DNA from 2 places in the Halomonas halophila genome. Region 1 is predicted to be linked to the other one. Evidence: predicted binding sites of a transcription regulator. Region 1 holds the regulator's gene; the other holds the start of a gene.
The links. Region 1 encodes PhoB, which activates phosphate uptake and scavenging genes when phosphate is short. Its sites were predicted from a motif close to TGTCATANNNNTGTCANA; they were not measured.

Region 1 (7,203 bases):
ATCGCCACCGAACTGCCCGAGGCGGCGCCTGGCGGAACCCACTATCGCCTGCTGCTGCTGGCCGCGCTGCTGCTGTTCGTCTTCACCTTCCTGGTCAATACCCTGGCCGAGGTGGTTCGCACCCGCCTGCGTCGTCGCTACCGCCGGCTGGGGGGCACGCCATGATCCGTGCCTGGCGACGCCCGGGACGAGCCCGCCTGCCCCGGGGCGAAGGTCCCTGGGCCTGGCTGGCCGCCGGCAGCATCTCGCTGTCGCTGCTGCTCCTGGCCCTGCTGCTGGTGCTGCTGGCCTCGCGGGGGCTGGGGCATTTCTGGCCCAGCGACGTGGCCCAGCTGACCCTGGCCGACGGCCGGGTCCTGGCCGGCCGTGAGGTGAGGCAGACGCCGCTGCCCGACGCCGAGGGCGAGGAGCGCCTCTACCGCACCGGCAACCGCGACCTGAACGGCGATATCTGGACCTGGGTCCCGGTGGCCGATATCGAGACCGAGACCTATCCCCGCGAGCTGATGGTGCTGGAACGCCGTCGTTGGGGGGATTTCATCGGTCGCCTGGTGGCCTGGATGCCCGACGAGGGCGAGCGCCTGCAGGGCGAGGCGGCGTGGGAGGCATTGCGCGCTCGGCTGGCGGAGCAGGTGCGATGGCGTGAGGAGATCGCCCGGCTGCGCGACCGGGCCCTGCTGCCGCTGGCGGCCCGGGCCGAGTGGGACGAGACGCCGGAGACAAACCGCGTGCTGGGCGACGTCGAGGCACGGATCCGTGTCCTGCGCGATCGCATGGTGGGCGATCTGGTGGTGATGGAGAGCGCCGACGGTCGTCGCATTCGCCTGCCCGTCGAGGAGATCCTGCGTGCTCGATGGCCCAACGCCATGAGCCCCGTGGCCAAGTTCGCCGACTGGGGCAAGGGCCTGTGGCGCTTCCTCTCCGAGGGACCGCGGGCGGGCAACGTCGAGGGCGGGGTCTGGCCGGCGATCTTCGGCACCATCCTGATGGTGATGCTGATGTCGCTGCTGGTCACGCCTTTCGGTGTGCTGGCGGCGGTCTATCTCAACGAGGTGGCCCACCAGGGGCGCCTGACCCGGCTGGTGCGCATCGGCGTGCGCAACCTGGCCGGCGTCCCCTCCATCGTCTACGGCGTGTTCGGCCTCGGGGTGTTCGTCTACGGCCTCGGGGGCCGCCTCGATCAATGGTTCTTCGAGGAATCGCTGCCATCGCCGACCTTCGGTACCGGGGGCCTGCTGTGGGCCTCGCTGACCCTGGCGCTGCTGACCCTGCCGGTGGTGATCGTGGCCACCGAGGAGGGGCTGGCGCGGATCCCCGACCGCCAGCGCGAAGGCGCCCTGGCGCTGGGCGCCACCCGCCTGGAGATGCTCAGCCGGGTGGTGCTGCCGATGGCCACCCCGGCGATGCTCACCGGGATGATCCTGGCGGTGGCCCGGGCGGCCGGCGAGGTGGCCCCCTTGATGCTGGTCGGCGTGGCCAAGCTCGCGCCCCAGGTGCCGCTGGACGGCGACTTCCCCTTCCTTCACCTTGAAAGGAAGTTCATGCATCTGGGCTATCACATCTTCGATACCGCCTTCCACAGCAACGATGTCCAGGCGGCAATGCCGCTGGTCTATGCCACGGCGCTGCTGCTGGTACTGGTGATCCTGGTGCTTAACCTGACTGCAATATTTCTGCGCCATCATCTGAGATCACGCCACGGTAGCCTCTCGCGTCTCTGAGGCCGGCCGTGGTGCCAAGGGGTATGTAATGCCGGTCAAGCAGGACCCGGCTCCGCGGCACGGAGCCTTCATCGATTTCGCGCCCGAGGCCTCCTGCCTGGAGATCTCGGGCTTCGGGCTGCGCTACGGCGACAAGCCGGCGCTGCGCGACCTCAGCCTGCGGGTGCCGCGTCATCGGGTCACCGCCTTCATCGGGCCCTCGGGCTGCGGCAAGTCGACCCTGCTGCGCGCCCTCAACCGCCTGCACGACCTCAACGAGGACGTGCGGCGGGAGGGCGAGATTCGGCTCGAGGGCCAGGAGATCCATGCCCCCGAGGTGGCGGTGGCCGAGCTGCGCCGGCGGGTCGGCATGGTGTTCCAGGCGCCGAACCCCTTCCCGATGTCGATCTACGACAACGTGGCGTTCGGGCTGCGGCTGCAGGGCGGGCTGCGCAAGCGGCGTATCGACGACATCGTCGAGTGGTCACTGCGCTCGGCGGCGCTGTGGGAAGAGGTCAAGGATCGCCTCCAGGCCTCGGCCTGGGCGCTGTCCGGCGGCCAGCAGCAGCGCCTGGTGATCGCCCGGACCCTGGCGGTGGAGCCCGAGGTGCTGCTGCTCGACGAGCCGGCCTCGGCCCTGGACCCGATCTCGACGCTCAAGGTCGAGGAGCTGATCCGCAACCTGAAGTCGAGCCTGACCCTGGTGCTGGTCACCCACAACATGCAGCAGGCGGCACGGGTCTCGGATTTCACCGCCTTCCTGCAGGGCGGCGAACTGGTGGAGTACGCCCCCACCGATACCCTGTTCACCAATCCGCGCCTCGCGCGCACCGAGAACTACATTACCGGACGCATGGCCTGACGCCAGCGCCCTCAGGAGAGTCTCATGGACATCACCAGCGATATCCACAGCCAGCACATCTCGCGGCAGTTCAATCATGAGCTCGAGGAGCTCAAGACCCACCTGATGGCCATGGGCGGTCTGGTCGAGAAGCAGGTACAGGACGCCGTCCGTGCCCTGCTCGACAGCGATTCCGCCCTGGCCGAGCGAGTGGTCGACAACGATCGCGCCGTCAACGACATGCAGATCAAGATCGACGACGAGTGCACCCAGATCCTGGCCCGCCGTCAGCCGGCGGCCTCCGACCTGCGCCTGGTGCTGGCGGTGATCCGCGCCGCCTCCGACCTGGAGCGCATCGGCGACGAGGCCAGCAAGATCGCCCGCAACGCCCTGGAGCTGGTCGAGAGCCAGAACGGCAGCCGCGGCTTCGTCGAGGTACGCGTGATCAGCGAGCACGTGCGCAAGATGATGCGCGACGCCCTGACCGCCTTTGCCCGCTTCGACACCGAGATGGCGCTCAAGGTGGTCCAGGAGGACGAGCAGGTCGACAACGAGTACAAGAGCGCCATGCGCTCGCTGATGACCTTCATGATGGAAGACGCCCGGGTGATATCCCCGGTACTCGGCATCATGTGGATCCTGCGCGCCCTGGAGCGGATCGGCGATCACTCCAACAACCTGGCCGAATACGTGGTCTATCTGGTCAAGGGGCTCGACATCCGCCACACGGCCCCGGATGATCTCGACGACGAGGTGCGCGGCGACGAGGGCTGAACCCCGCTCGACCGCTACCGTCAAAGAAGCGGCCGTCGCCCCTGGCGACGGCCGCCGTCGTCGTGATGGAGGAAATGACACCGATGCTGGATGCCTTCTCGGCGCTGTCCCGGGGAACCCGCCTGGTCTACACCCCCGGCCTGCGCCGCTACGTGTTCCTGCCGATACTGGCCAACCTGGTGGTCTACGCTGCCATGCTGAGCTACGTGCTGACCCACTTCGGCGGCTGGCTCGACGGCTGGATGGCCATGGTGCCGGGCTGGCTCGACTGGCTGTCGTGGCTGATCTGGCCGCTGTTCGTGCTCAGCCTGGGGCTGATCGTGTTCTTCAGCTTCACCCTGGTGACCCAGCTGATCGCCGCGCCCTTCTACGGCCTGCTGGCCGAGAAGGTCGAGCGCGAGGTGACCGGCCGGCCGCCGTTGGACGACCGTGGCCTGGCACGCACCGCCATCGATGCCCTGGGCCGTGAACTGGTCAAGCTGGGCTACATCCTGCCGCGCATGGCGCTGCTGTTCGTGATCGGCTGGATCCCGGTGATCAACCTGGTCGCCCCGCTGCTGTGGCTGCTGTTCTCGGCCTGGATGATGGCGGTCACCTACCTCGACTATCCCATGGACAACAACAAGGTGACCTTCGCCGACATGCGCCGCCGGCTGGCCGCGCGCCGCTGGCCGACGCTCACCTACGGCGGCTGGGTGATGCTGATCACCTGGCTGCCGCTGGCCAACCTGTTCCTGCTGCCCGGTGCCGTGGCCGGCGCGGTGCTGATGTGGGAAGACCACTACCGGGCGCTGACGCCCGATGCTGCCCCGGCGAGGCGCTGATGCCCGCGCCCCGGGCAGGCGTCGTGATCACGTGACATCCCTCCGCCCGGCCTGCGTCGGGCGGAGTGGCGTCCGGGGACGGGATCAAGCGCGCCGCGAAGCCGGCGCGGCGTCGGTGAGGCGGGCGGCGGGGAAGATGCAGCGGAAGGTGGCGCCCTCGCCGAGCCGGGAGTCGATCTCCAGCTGGGCGTCGTGGCGCAGCAGCACGTGCTTGACGATGGCCAGCCCCAGGCCGGTGCCACCGGTGGCGGTGCTGCGGCCCTTGTCGACCCGGTAGAAGCGCTCGGTCAGGCGCGGGATGTGCAGCGGATCGATGCCCTCGCCGTCGTCCTCCACCTCCAGGCAGGCGCCGTCGCCCCAGGGGCGCCAGCGCAGCACGATGCGGCTGCCCTCGCCGGCATAGCGCACGGCATTGAAGGCCAGGTTGGAAACGGTGCTGTGCAGCTCCTTCTCCGAGCCGAGCAGGCCGCGGGGCTCCTCGACCGCCACCTCCAGCTGGTGGTGGCCCTCGGACAGCGCCTCGGCGTCGCGCCGCACGGCCTCGAGCAGGCTGGTGGGGTCGATGCGGATGTCGTCGTGGCCGCCCTGGTCGTTCTCCAGCCGCGACAGCAGCAGCAGGTCGTTGACCAGGTTCTGCATGCGCTTGGTCTGGCTCTGCATCTGGCCGATGCCTCGGCCCAGGCGCTCGGGCAGCATCTCGGCCATGTCGCCGTAGGTCTCGAGGTAGCCCGCCAGCACGGTGAGCGGGGTGCGCAGCTCGTGGGACACGTTGGCCACGAAGTCGCGGCGCATCTGCTCCAGGCGGTGCAGGCGGGTGATGTCGCGGGCCATCACCAGGCGCTCGTCGTCGCCGTAGAGGGTGATCTGGAACTGCAGGATGAGGTTCTCGTCGATCGGCGAGCACAGCGTCAGCGGCTCGCGATAGTCCCGGGCGTGGAAGTAGTCGACGAAGCTTGGGTCGCGCATCAGGTTGGTGATGTGCTGGCCGCGATCATGGGCCGGCTTGAGGCCCAGCATGCGTTCGGCGGCGCTGTTCCACCACTCCATGTCGCCGTGGCGGTCGAGCATCACCACGCTGTCGCGCATCGCCTCCGAGGACTCCTGGATACGGCTCAGGGTGTCGCGCAGCCGGCGCTGGGTGAGGCGCTGGCCCTTCTGGTAGCGGTAGAGGCGATCGAACAGCTCGCCCCACAGGCCGGAGGCCGAGGGCGGCTCGTCATGGGGATGATGGGTCAGCCATTCCTGCAGGGCGTGCAGCTGGCGCAGCTGGTAGAAGAGATAGAGGGCGAGCCCCACGGCGATGCCGGTGCCGCTGAAGCCGAAGGGCCAGCCGACCAGGGCGCCGGCGCCCACCAGGGCACCCAGCCGCCACCATTCGCGTCGCCACAGCCGGCCCACGTCAGCCCTTGGCGGAGAAGCGGTAGCCGGTCCCGCGCACGGTCTGGATCAGCTGCTGGTGCGGCTCGCCCAGCGCCTTGCGCAGGCGGCGGATGTGCACGTCCACGGTGCGCTCCTCGACGTAGACGTTGCCGCCCCAGACCTGATCGAGCAGCTGGCCGCGGGTATAGGCGCGCTCCTGGTGGGTCATGAAGAACTGCAGCAGGCGGTACTCGGTGGGGCCGATCTCCAGCGACTGGCCGTCGATGCTGACCCGGTGGCTGACCGGGTCGAGCATCAGGCCCTCGACCTGCACCGGCTCCTCGACGCCGCGCGGCGTGGCGCGGCGCAGCACCGCCTTGAGGCGCGCCACCAGCTCGCGGGGCGAGAAGGGCTTGGTGATGTAGTCGTCGGCCCCGGATTCGAGGCCCTGGATCTTGTTGTCCTCTTCGCCCTTGGCGGTGAGCATGATGATCGGCAGTTCCGAGGTGCCTTCCTCGCGCTTCAGGCGGCGGGCGAGCTCGACGCCGCTGGTGCCGGGCATCATCCAGTCCAGCAGCACCAGGTCGGGCTGGTGATCGACGACCATGGCGTGGGCGCTCTGGGCATTGTCCGCCTCGAGGACGCGATAGTCGGCCATCTCCAGCGCCACGGCGATCATCTCGCGGATGGGCGCTTCATCATCGACGATCAGTACGGTCTTGGCGGTCATCCCGGGGCCTCATGGTCGAGATCAGTGACATATTGGTGACGATGACAGCATGTCCTTGTGACAATACCGTGACAGTCACCGCCTGTCGCCCCCGCTTAGCCCTGCCGTTCGACCCCGTCCGGCATCACCCGCCGGCGGCCGGCCACAGCGACAGCGCGATGCCGGCGAACGCCAGCAGCCCCGACCAATGGTTGTTGAGGAAGGCCTGGAAGCAGCGATCGCGATCGCGATGGCGGATCAGCCGCTGCTGGTGGACGAAGGTGGCGGCCATCGCGGCCAGGCCGACCCAGAAGAAGCCGCCCAGGCCGAGGCGTTCGCCGGCCCAGGCCAGCAGGGCCAGCGTGGCCAGCTGCAAAAGGCCGATGATCAGCCGGTCGGCACGGCCGAACAGCACCGCGGTGGACTTGATGCCGATGCGCAGGTCGTCGTCGCGGTCGACCATGGCGTACTCGGTGTCGTAGGCCACGGTCCACAGCACGTTGGCGGCGAACAGCAGCCAGGCCTCCAGCGGCACCTGGCCGAGCACCGCGCCGAAGGCCATGGGAATGGCCCACGAGAAGGCCGCCCCCAGCACCACCTGGGGCAGGTGGGTGTAGCGCTTCATGAAGGGGTAGACGAAGGCCAGGATCACGCCGCCCACCGACAGCATCACGGTGAAGGCGTTGGTGAAACACACCAGCACGAAGGCCGCCAGCACCAGGCCGGCGAACAGCGCCTTGGCCTCGCCTTCGCCGATGCGTCCGGTGGCCAGCGGACGCGACTTCGTCCGCTTCACGTGGCCGTCGAAGTGGCGGTCGGCGTAGTCGTTGACCACGCAGCCCGCGGCCCGCATCAGGTAGACCCCGGCGACGAAGATCAGCAGCAGCCGGCGCTCGGGAACGCCCTCGGCCGCCGTCCACAGCGCCCACAGCGTCGGCCACATCAGCAGCCAGGTGCCGATGGGGCGGTCGAGGCGGGTCAGTTGCAGGAAGTCGG
Region 2 (7,203 bases), 660 kb from region 1:
CCGACCTGCTCGTGCACCGGGCGATCCGCTCGGTGATCCGCGGGCCGCGCCAGACCGCGACCGTGCTGCGCGAGGAGGGCGCACCGGTGGAGCCGCCGAGCAAGTGGTGCCCCTATACCTTCGAGCAGATGCTCGAACTGGGCGAGCACTGCTCGATGACCGAGCGGCGCGCCGATGACGCCACCCGCGACGTCGAGAGCTGGCTGAAGTGCGAGTTCATGTCCGACAAGCTCGGCGAGGTCTACAGCGGCACCATCGCCTCGGTGACCCAGTTCGGCATCTTCGTGCGCCTCGACGAGTTCTTCGTCGAGGGCCTGGTGCACGTCACCTCGCTGCCCTCCGACTACTACCACTACGAGGCCGAGAAGCATCGCCTCAAGGGCGAGCGCAGCGGCATGAGCTATCGCCTCGGCGACGGCGTTTCGGTGCAGGTGGCGCGGGTCGACCTGGACGATCGCAAGATCGACTTCGAGCTGGCCGACGACCAGCCCAGGCCGCAGCGCAAGTCGCGCAAGCGCGGAGGCTCGCAGGGCAAGGGTAGTGGTCAGGGCGGCGCCCAGGGCCAGTCCTCGGGCGACGGCGAGAAGAGCGGCGGCAACAAGCGTCGCCGCCGCGGCCCGCGTCGTCGCTGAGGCCGATGCCGGGATGTCGAGAAGAACCGAGATGTCGATGAAAGCGAAGAACAAGCCCGCGCCGCGCCGCGGGCCCAAGATGCCGAACGGCCTGGATGCCGTCTACGGCGTGCACGCGGTGCGGGCGCTGCTCGATCGGGGAGAAGCCCCGCGCGAGCTTTGGCTGCAGGAAGGGGAGGCCGGTGGCCGTCTCGTCGAGCTGGTCGATCAGGCTCGGGCACGCGGCGCCCGGGTCAGTGCCCATCCCCGCGACGACCTGGATCGCCTCGCCCAGGGGGCCGCCCATCAAGGCATCGTGGCCTTCTGCCCGCCGCTGGCCTTCGAGGCCGAAGCCGCGCTGTGGCATCGCCTCCAGGGCTGGTCGAACGCCGAGGCGCCGCTGCTGCTGGTGCTCGACGGGGTGACCGACGTGCACAACTTCGGCGCCTGCCTGCGCAGCGCCGACGCCGCCGGTGCCCACGGCGTGGTGGTGCCCAAGGACAAGTCGGCGCCGCTCAACGCCACGGTGCGCAAGGTGGCCTGTGGCGCCGCCGAGAGCGTGCCGGTCTATCAGGTCACTAACCTGGCTCGTGCGCTGGGCAAGCTCAAGGCGCTCGGCGTGTGGATCACCGGCACCGCCGGCGAGGCCGAGGCGAGCCTGTTCGAGGCCGATCTGGCCGGGCCCACGGCGCTGGTGATGGGCGCCGAGGGCAAGGGCATGCGCCGGCTGACCCGCGAGGCCTGCGACCAGCTGGTCAAGCTGCCCATGGCCGGCAGCGTCTCGAGCCTCAACGTTTCGGTGGCCACCGGCATCGGCCTGTTCGAGGCGGTCCGGCAAAGAAGCTTGAAGCCATAAGCTTAAAGAGCGGTGCTTCGCACCTGGAAGAACGCCCGCTTCGCGGGCTTGAGCCGGAAGCTTGAAGACAATCCTTGACCCCATGATGGCGGAGTTCATGCTGTCTTCCAGCTTGCGCATCTGGCGCGCGCTCTTTAGAATACTGGCGCCCGTTCGTCCGACGAACGGACATCGTGTATTTCGATAATCACCTCCTTGCTTCCCCTGGGGCCTCACGCCTCTCTGGAAGCTGCCAAACCGCAAGGAGAACCCATGCGTCATTACGAAGTCGTGTTCATGGTCCACCCGGACCAGAGCGAGCAGGTTCCGGCGATGGTCGAGCGCTACACCAGCATCGTCACCGAGAACGGCGGTACCGTGCATCGCCTCGAAGATTGGGGTCGCCGTCACCTGGCCTACCCGATCAACAAGATCCACAAGGCTCACTACGTGCTGATGAACGTCGAGTGCCGCGGCGAGACTCTCGAGGAAATCGAGAACATCTTCCGCTTCAACGACGCCATCATCCGCAGCCTGGTCGTGCGCTGCAAGGAAGCCGTCACTGAGGCTTCCCCGATGATGAAGCCGGCGGAAGAGAAGCGCGCCCGTCGTGACGAGAAGCCGTCGCGTCCCGCCCAGTCCGCCTAAGCCACACATCGCACGCTAAGGAGTCTTTCCCATGGCACGCTTTTTCCGTCGCCGCAAGTTCTGCCGTTTCACCGCTGAAGGCGTGAAGCAGATCGATTACAAGGATCTGGACACCCTCAAGGCCTACATCACCGAGACCGGCAAGATCGTTCCCAGCCGCATCACCGGGACCAAGGCCCGTTACCAGCGTCAGCTGTCCACCGCCATCAAGCGGGCTCGCTACCTGGCGCTGCTGCCCTACACCGATAGCCACCAGTAAGACACTAGCGTGATGCTGCCCGTCGCCCGCTGGATGATGCGCGGTACGCCCCAGGCAGTCGCCGGGGCGGCCGCGGCCACACTGGTCCCCTGGCTGTTCTGGCTGGGCGCGGCGATCGCCGGCCTGGTCACGCTGCGCCGCGGCCTGGCACCGGCGCTCCCGGTGATCGTCGCCGCCGCCGTGCCGGCGGGCTGGTGGTGGACCCGGGGTGACGTCATCCCGCTGGCCTGCATCCTGCTGGTCACGCTGATGGCGGTGGTGCTGCGCTCGCGCCTGCGCTGGAGCGAGACGCTGATCGTCGGCGCCCTCGCCGGGGCGGCGATGATCCAGCTGGGCATCTTCGTGCCGCCGGGCGGCACCGGGCCCCTGCTGGAGCAGCTGCGCCAGGGCTCGCCGGAGTTCGCCTCGATGCTCGACGAGCTCTCGCGCCAGGGGCTCGAGACCGAACGGCTGGCCGAGATGCTGATCGGCGGCGTCACCGGGCTGATCGTGCTGCTGGCCTCGGTGGCCTGCCTGGCCCTGGCCAGGAGCTGGCAGGCGGGGCTCTACAACCCCGGCGGCTTTCGCGAGGAGTTCCAGGCCCTGCGCCTGGTGCCCCGCGAGCTGCTGGTGCTGATGGCGTTTCTCGTCATCGGCACGGTGCTGGTGCTGCCCGGCCTCGGCCTGATGCTCTGGGTGCCGTTGCTGGTGGCCGGCATCGCGCTGGTGCACGGTGTTATCGGATTGAAGGGAATGAACGGGCTGTGGCTGGTCGCCTTCTATGTGCTGCTGATCACCACCTGGCCCATGATTCTCATCGTGCTGCTTGCGGCCCTGATCGACGCGTTCGCGGATATTCGCGGACGACTCGGCCGCAGCGACTGACAAGAGGTTTACGAGATGGAAGTCATTCTGCTCGACAAGATTGGCAAGCTGGGCGGTCTGGGTGACCAGGTCACCGTCAAGCCCGGTTATGGCCGCAACTACCTGGTGCCCTACGGCCTCGCCGTGCCGGCCACCAAGGACAACATCGAAGCCTTCGAGGCCCAGCGTGCCGAGCTCGAAGCTCAGGCCGCCGAGCGCAAGGCCGAAGCCGAAGCCCGCGCCGAACAGCTCAACGACATCGAGCTGTCCCTGGTCGCCAAGGCCGGCGATGAAGGCAAGCTGTTCGGTTCCATCGGTCCGCGCGACCTGGCCGACGCCATCTCCTCTGCCGGCATCGAGGTAGAGAAGAGCGAAGTCCGCATGCCGGAAGGTCCGATCCGTCAGACCGGCGAATACGACATCGCGCTGCACCTGCACGCCGAAGTCGACGCCACCGTGCGCGTGGTGGTCGTGGCCGAATAAGCCCGACTCCCCCGCGGACGCCAGGGGCGCGAGGAGAAATCCTCGCGCCCTTTTTTGCTTGCCCGTGCCACGTTATCCCGGCTGGGGCGTCAGGCGTCCTTCGAGGTAGAATGTGCCGGCCCATGTTGCGGAGGTGCCCGCCCCAATGAACGAATCCCTCGAGCTCGATCAGGAAACCGCGGCGCTGAAGGTGCCGCCTCACTCGCTGGAGGCCGAGCAGTCGGTGCTCGGCGGACTGATGCTCGACAACCAGGCCTGGGACAGCGTGGCCGACCGGCTGGTGGCCAACGACTTCTATCGCTACGAGCATCGCCTGATCTTCAACGTCATGGCGACGCTGGCCGAGGAGGCGCGGCCGCTGGACGTGGTGACCCTGTCCGAGGCGTTGGAGGGGCGTGATCAGCTCGAGACCGTGGGCGGCCTGGCCACCCTGGCGGAGCTGGCACGCAACACGCCGTCGGCCAGCAACATCCGCGCCTATGCCGACATTGTTCGCGAGCGGGCCACCCTGCGCAAGCTGATCCATGCCGCCAACCAGGTCGCCGAGAGCGCCTTCGCGCCCCAGGGGCGGCCCGCCGACGAGCTCGTCAACGAGGCCGAGCGCCTGGTCTTCCAGATCAGCGAGGAGCGGCCCAAGGAGGGTGGCCCGGTCGGCATGAGCGACCTGCTGGCCAAGGCGGTGGATCGCATCGACGAGATGTTCAACATGCAGGGCGAGATGACCGGCCTGTCGACCGGCTTCCGCGACCTGGACGACATGACCTCCGGACTGCAGCCTTCGGACCTGGTGATCGTGGCCGGGCGCCCGTCCATGGGCAAGACCACCTTCGCCATGAACCTGGTCGAGCATGCGGTGATCTCCAGCGACAAGCCGGTGGTGGTGTTCTCGATGGAGATGCCGGGCGAAGCGATCATGCTGCGGATGCTCTCGTCGCTGGGGCGCATCGACCAGACCCGGGTGCGGACGGGTCAGCTCGAGGACGAGGACTGGCCGCGCCTGACCTCGGCGGTGAACCTGCTCAAGGACAAGCAGCTGTTCATCGACGACACCGCGGCGCTGTCGCCCAACGAGATGCGCTCGCGGGTGCGCCGGATCGTGCGTGAGCACGGCAACCTGGCGATGATCATGATCGATTACCTGCAGCTGATGCAGGTACCGGGTTTCTCCGAGAACCGCACCGGCGAGATCTCGGAGATCTCGCGCTCGCTCAAGGGTCTGGCGAAGGAATTCGGCTGCCCGGTGGTGGCGCTGTCGCAGCTCAACCGCTCGCTGGAGCAGCGTCCCAACAAGCGCCCGGTGATGTCGGACCTGCGCGAGTCCGGCGCCATCGAGCAGGACGCCGACCTGATCGGCTTCGTCTATCGCGATGAGGTCTACAATCCGGATAACCCCGACAACCAGGGACTGGCCGAATTCATCATCGGCAAGCAGCGTAACGGGCCGATCGGCACGGTGCACATGGCGTTCATCGGCAAGTACACCCGCTTCGAGGATCTGGCGCCGGACAGCTATGGCGACACCTTCGGCGAGTGACCCCCTTGAGCGGGGCAGCCGGCGCCGTATAATCCCCACCCCTCGAACAGCACACTGGAGAAGCACCATGGCAGGCGGATTTCAGCGCGGTAATCGGCGGCGCACCCCGAAGCTCGAGGCGCGCGGCGAATTGCAGTCCGTGGAACGCGAAGGGCCGTTCAAGGAGTGGCTGGGCATGCCGGATCTCTATCGCTACCAGCTGGTGGTGGACGGCGAGGACTACAGCTACCAGACCGAGGACTCGGAGCTGCCGGTCGCGGTCGGCGATCGCGTGGTGTTCCGCTACAAGGAGACCAAGGCCGGCAAGTGGGTCGACCGCAACTCCCTGGGCAAGGCGATCGATCCCGCCGACTACCAGTAACCGCCTTCGGCGGCTTCCCGCCGGGAACCCCGGTGCCCTCCATCGGTCTCAGGGCGATACGGTGCCGTCATCGTCGTGTCATCCGACAGGACGAGACTGTATCAGCATTCATCCTGAGATATCCCGATGGAGGGATCATGGACTTCAATGACCTCAAGGCCTTCGTGGCCCAGCACGACAACTTCGAGATCCGCGTGATCAGCCATGCCGGCAGCCGCGTCTACCAGGTCGAACTGGAAGACATCGAGGGCCAGCGCCACCTGCTGACCCAGCGCGGCAAGCCGATGTTGTTCCGCGCCCTCGACGACGTCTACCTCGAGCTCAAGCGCGCCGGCATCCACCGTGCCTATCTGGTGCAGTACGTGGCGCACGACGAGATGATCGGTCGCGACGCTAACTACCACGACGCGCTCAGCTCTCGCATGCCGCTGGTGTTCTAGCCTGCGAGCCGCGCCTTTCCTCGATCACCATTCACCGACCTCCGGCATCGCGCCGGCCCACCGACCTGCCACCGTACGCCTCAGCGCGCTCCCCGACCCGACTGGTGGCATGTTTTCCCCCGCGTCTTCCGGCCTTTCCGGCCAGCCCGGTTTCCGTCGCGTTCTCGCCGTGCCCGATGGCGTCGCCCCCATCGCTCAGCGATCCGAGCGCCTCGTCCAGGCCTGCCAGCGCTGCCCCAGCCCGATCCGGTAGCGAGCGAAGACGGCATAGCCGCGATCGACGCCCCACGCCAGGCCCGGCAGCATCGACAGCGCCACCAGGCGACGATAGCCCAGCACCGCGTAGAGCGCCCGGCTGGCGTCCATGCCGACGAACCAGGTGCCGTCGGCGTCGCGCAGGTGAAGGCGGCCCATCATGACCTCGAACGAACGCCCCCATTCGGCGGCGACGTCGGTCGTCTGGATGTCGACCAACCTGACCCGCTCGCGGCGCGGGTGGCGCGCCAGCCAGGCGACTTCACGCTGGCAGAAGGGGCAGTGGCCGTCGTGGAAGAGTGTCACCGGCGAGACGGCGTGACGAGGCGAGGGGGCGCGACGTGTCGAGCGCGGGCGGTGCATCATCAGGGGGCTCCGTGGTCGGTGGCGTCATGATAGCCGGCGCGGTGCTCGCCTCGACCGTAGGCCGGCTCGGTTTCGAGCCCGGCGAGGAAGGCCTCGGCCTGGTCGCGCATCGCCGCCCGCTTGTCGTCCGACATGCGGTCCAGCGAGCCGTAGATCAGCTTCATGCGGTGGTTGCCCGACAGCGCCTCGCGGTGGGTCTCGAGGAAGCGCCAGTAGAGGCTGTTGAGCGGGCAGGCGTTGTCGCCGACGACCCGTTTGGGATCGAAGCGGCAGTGCCGGCAGTGGTCCGACATGCGGTCGATGTACTTGCCCGAGGCGCAGTAGGGCTTGGAGCCCATCAGCCCGCCGTCGCCGTGCAGCACCATGCCCAGGGTGTTGGGCAGCTCCACCCACTCGCAGGCGTCGGCGTAGACCGCCAGGTACCAGTCGCACAGCGCGTCCGGCGCCACGTCGCACAGCAGCGCGACGTTGCCGGTGACCATCAGCCGCTGGATGTGGTGGGCGTAGGCATTGTCGCGGGTCATCTCGATGGCACGCTTCAGGCAGCGCAGTTCGGTGTCGCCGGTCC

Region 2: QWG60_RS13280 (DUF6482 family protein) is a predicted target of PhoB. The motif match lies at 5,640-5,657, and genes of this name have one in related genera.

Annotation. Positions count from the first base shown of each region.
Region 1 covers NZ_CP129121.1:3,487,787-3,494,989, reverse strand. The annotation lists gene QWG60_RS16495 (ABC transporter permease subunit) at 1-165, shown strand, start outside; gene pstA (phosphate ABC transporter permease PstA) at 162-1,721, shown strand; gene pstB (phosphate ABC transporter ATP-binding protein PstB) at 1,750-2,562, shown strand; gene phoU (phosphate signaling complex protein PhoU) at 2,587-3,315, shown strand; gene cysZ (sulfate transporter CysZ) at 3,399-4,139, shown strand; gene phoR (phosphate regulon sensor histidine kinase PhoR) at 4,224-5,537, opposite strand; gene phoB (phosphate regulon transcriptional regulator PhoB) at 5,539-6,228, opposite strand; gene ubiA (4-hydroxybenzoate octaprenyltransferase) at 6,353-7,203, opposite strand, start outside.
Region 2 covers NZ_CP129121.1:2,822,875-2,830,077, reverse strand. The annotation lists gene rnr (ribonuclease R) at 1-632, shown strand, start outside; gene rlmB (23S rRNA (guanosine(2251)-2'-O)-methyltransferase RlmB) at 670-1,467, shown strand; gene rpsF (30S ribosomal protein S6) at 1,720-2,094, shown strand; gene rpsR (30S ribosomal protein S18) at 2,126-2,353, shown strand; gene QWG60_RS13300 (hypothetical protein) at 2,366-3,217, shown strand; gene rplI (50S ribosomal protein L9) at 3,233-3,679, shown strand; gene dnaB (replicative DNA helicase) at 3,825-5,213, shown strand; gene QWG60_RS13285 (hypothetical protein) at 5,281-5,574, shown strand; gene QWG60_RS13280 (DUF6482 family protein) at 5,712-6,014, shown strand; gene QWG60_RS13275 (thiol-disulfide oxidoreductase DCC family protein) at 6,210-6,635, opposite strand; gene QWG60_RS13270 (cryptochrome/photolyase family protein) at 6,635-7,203, opposite strand, start outside.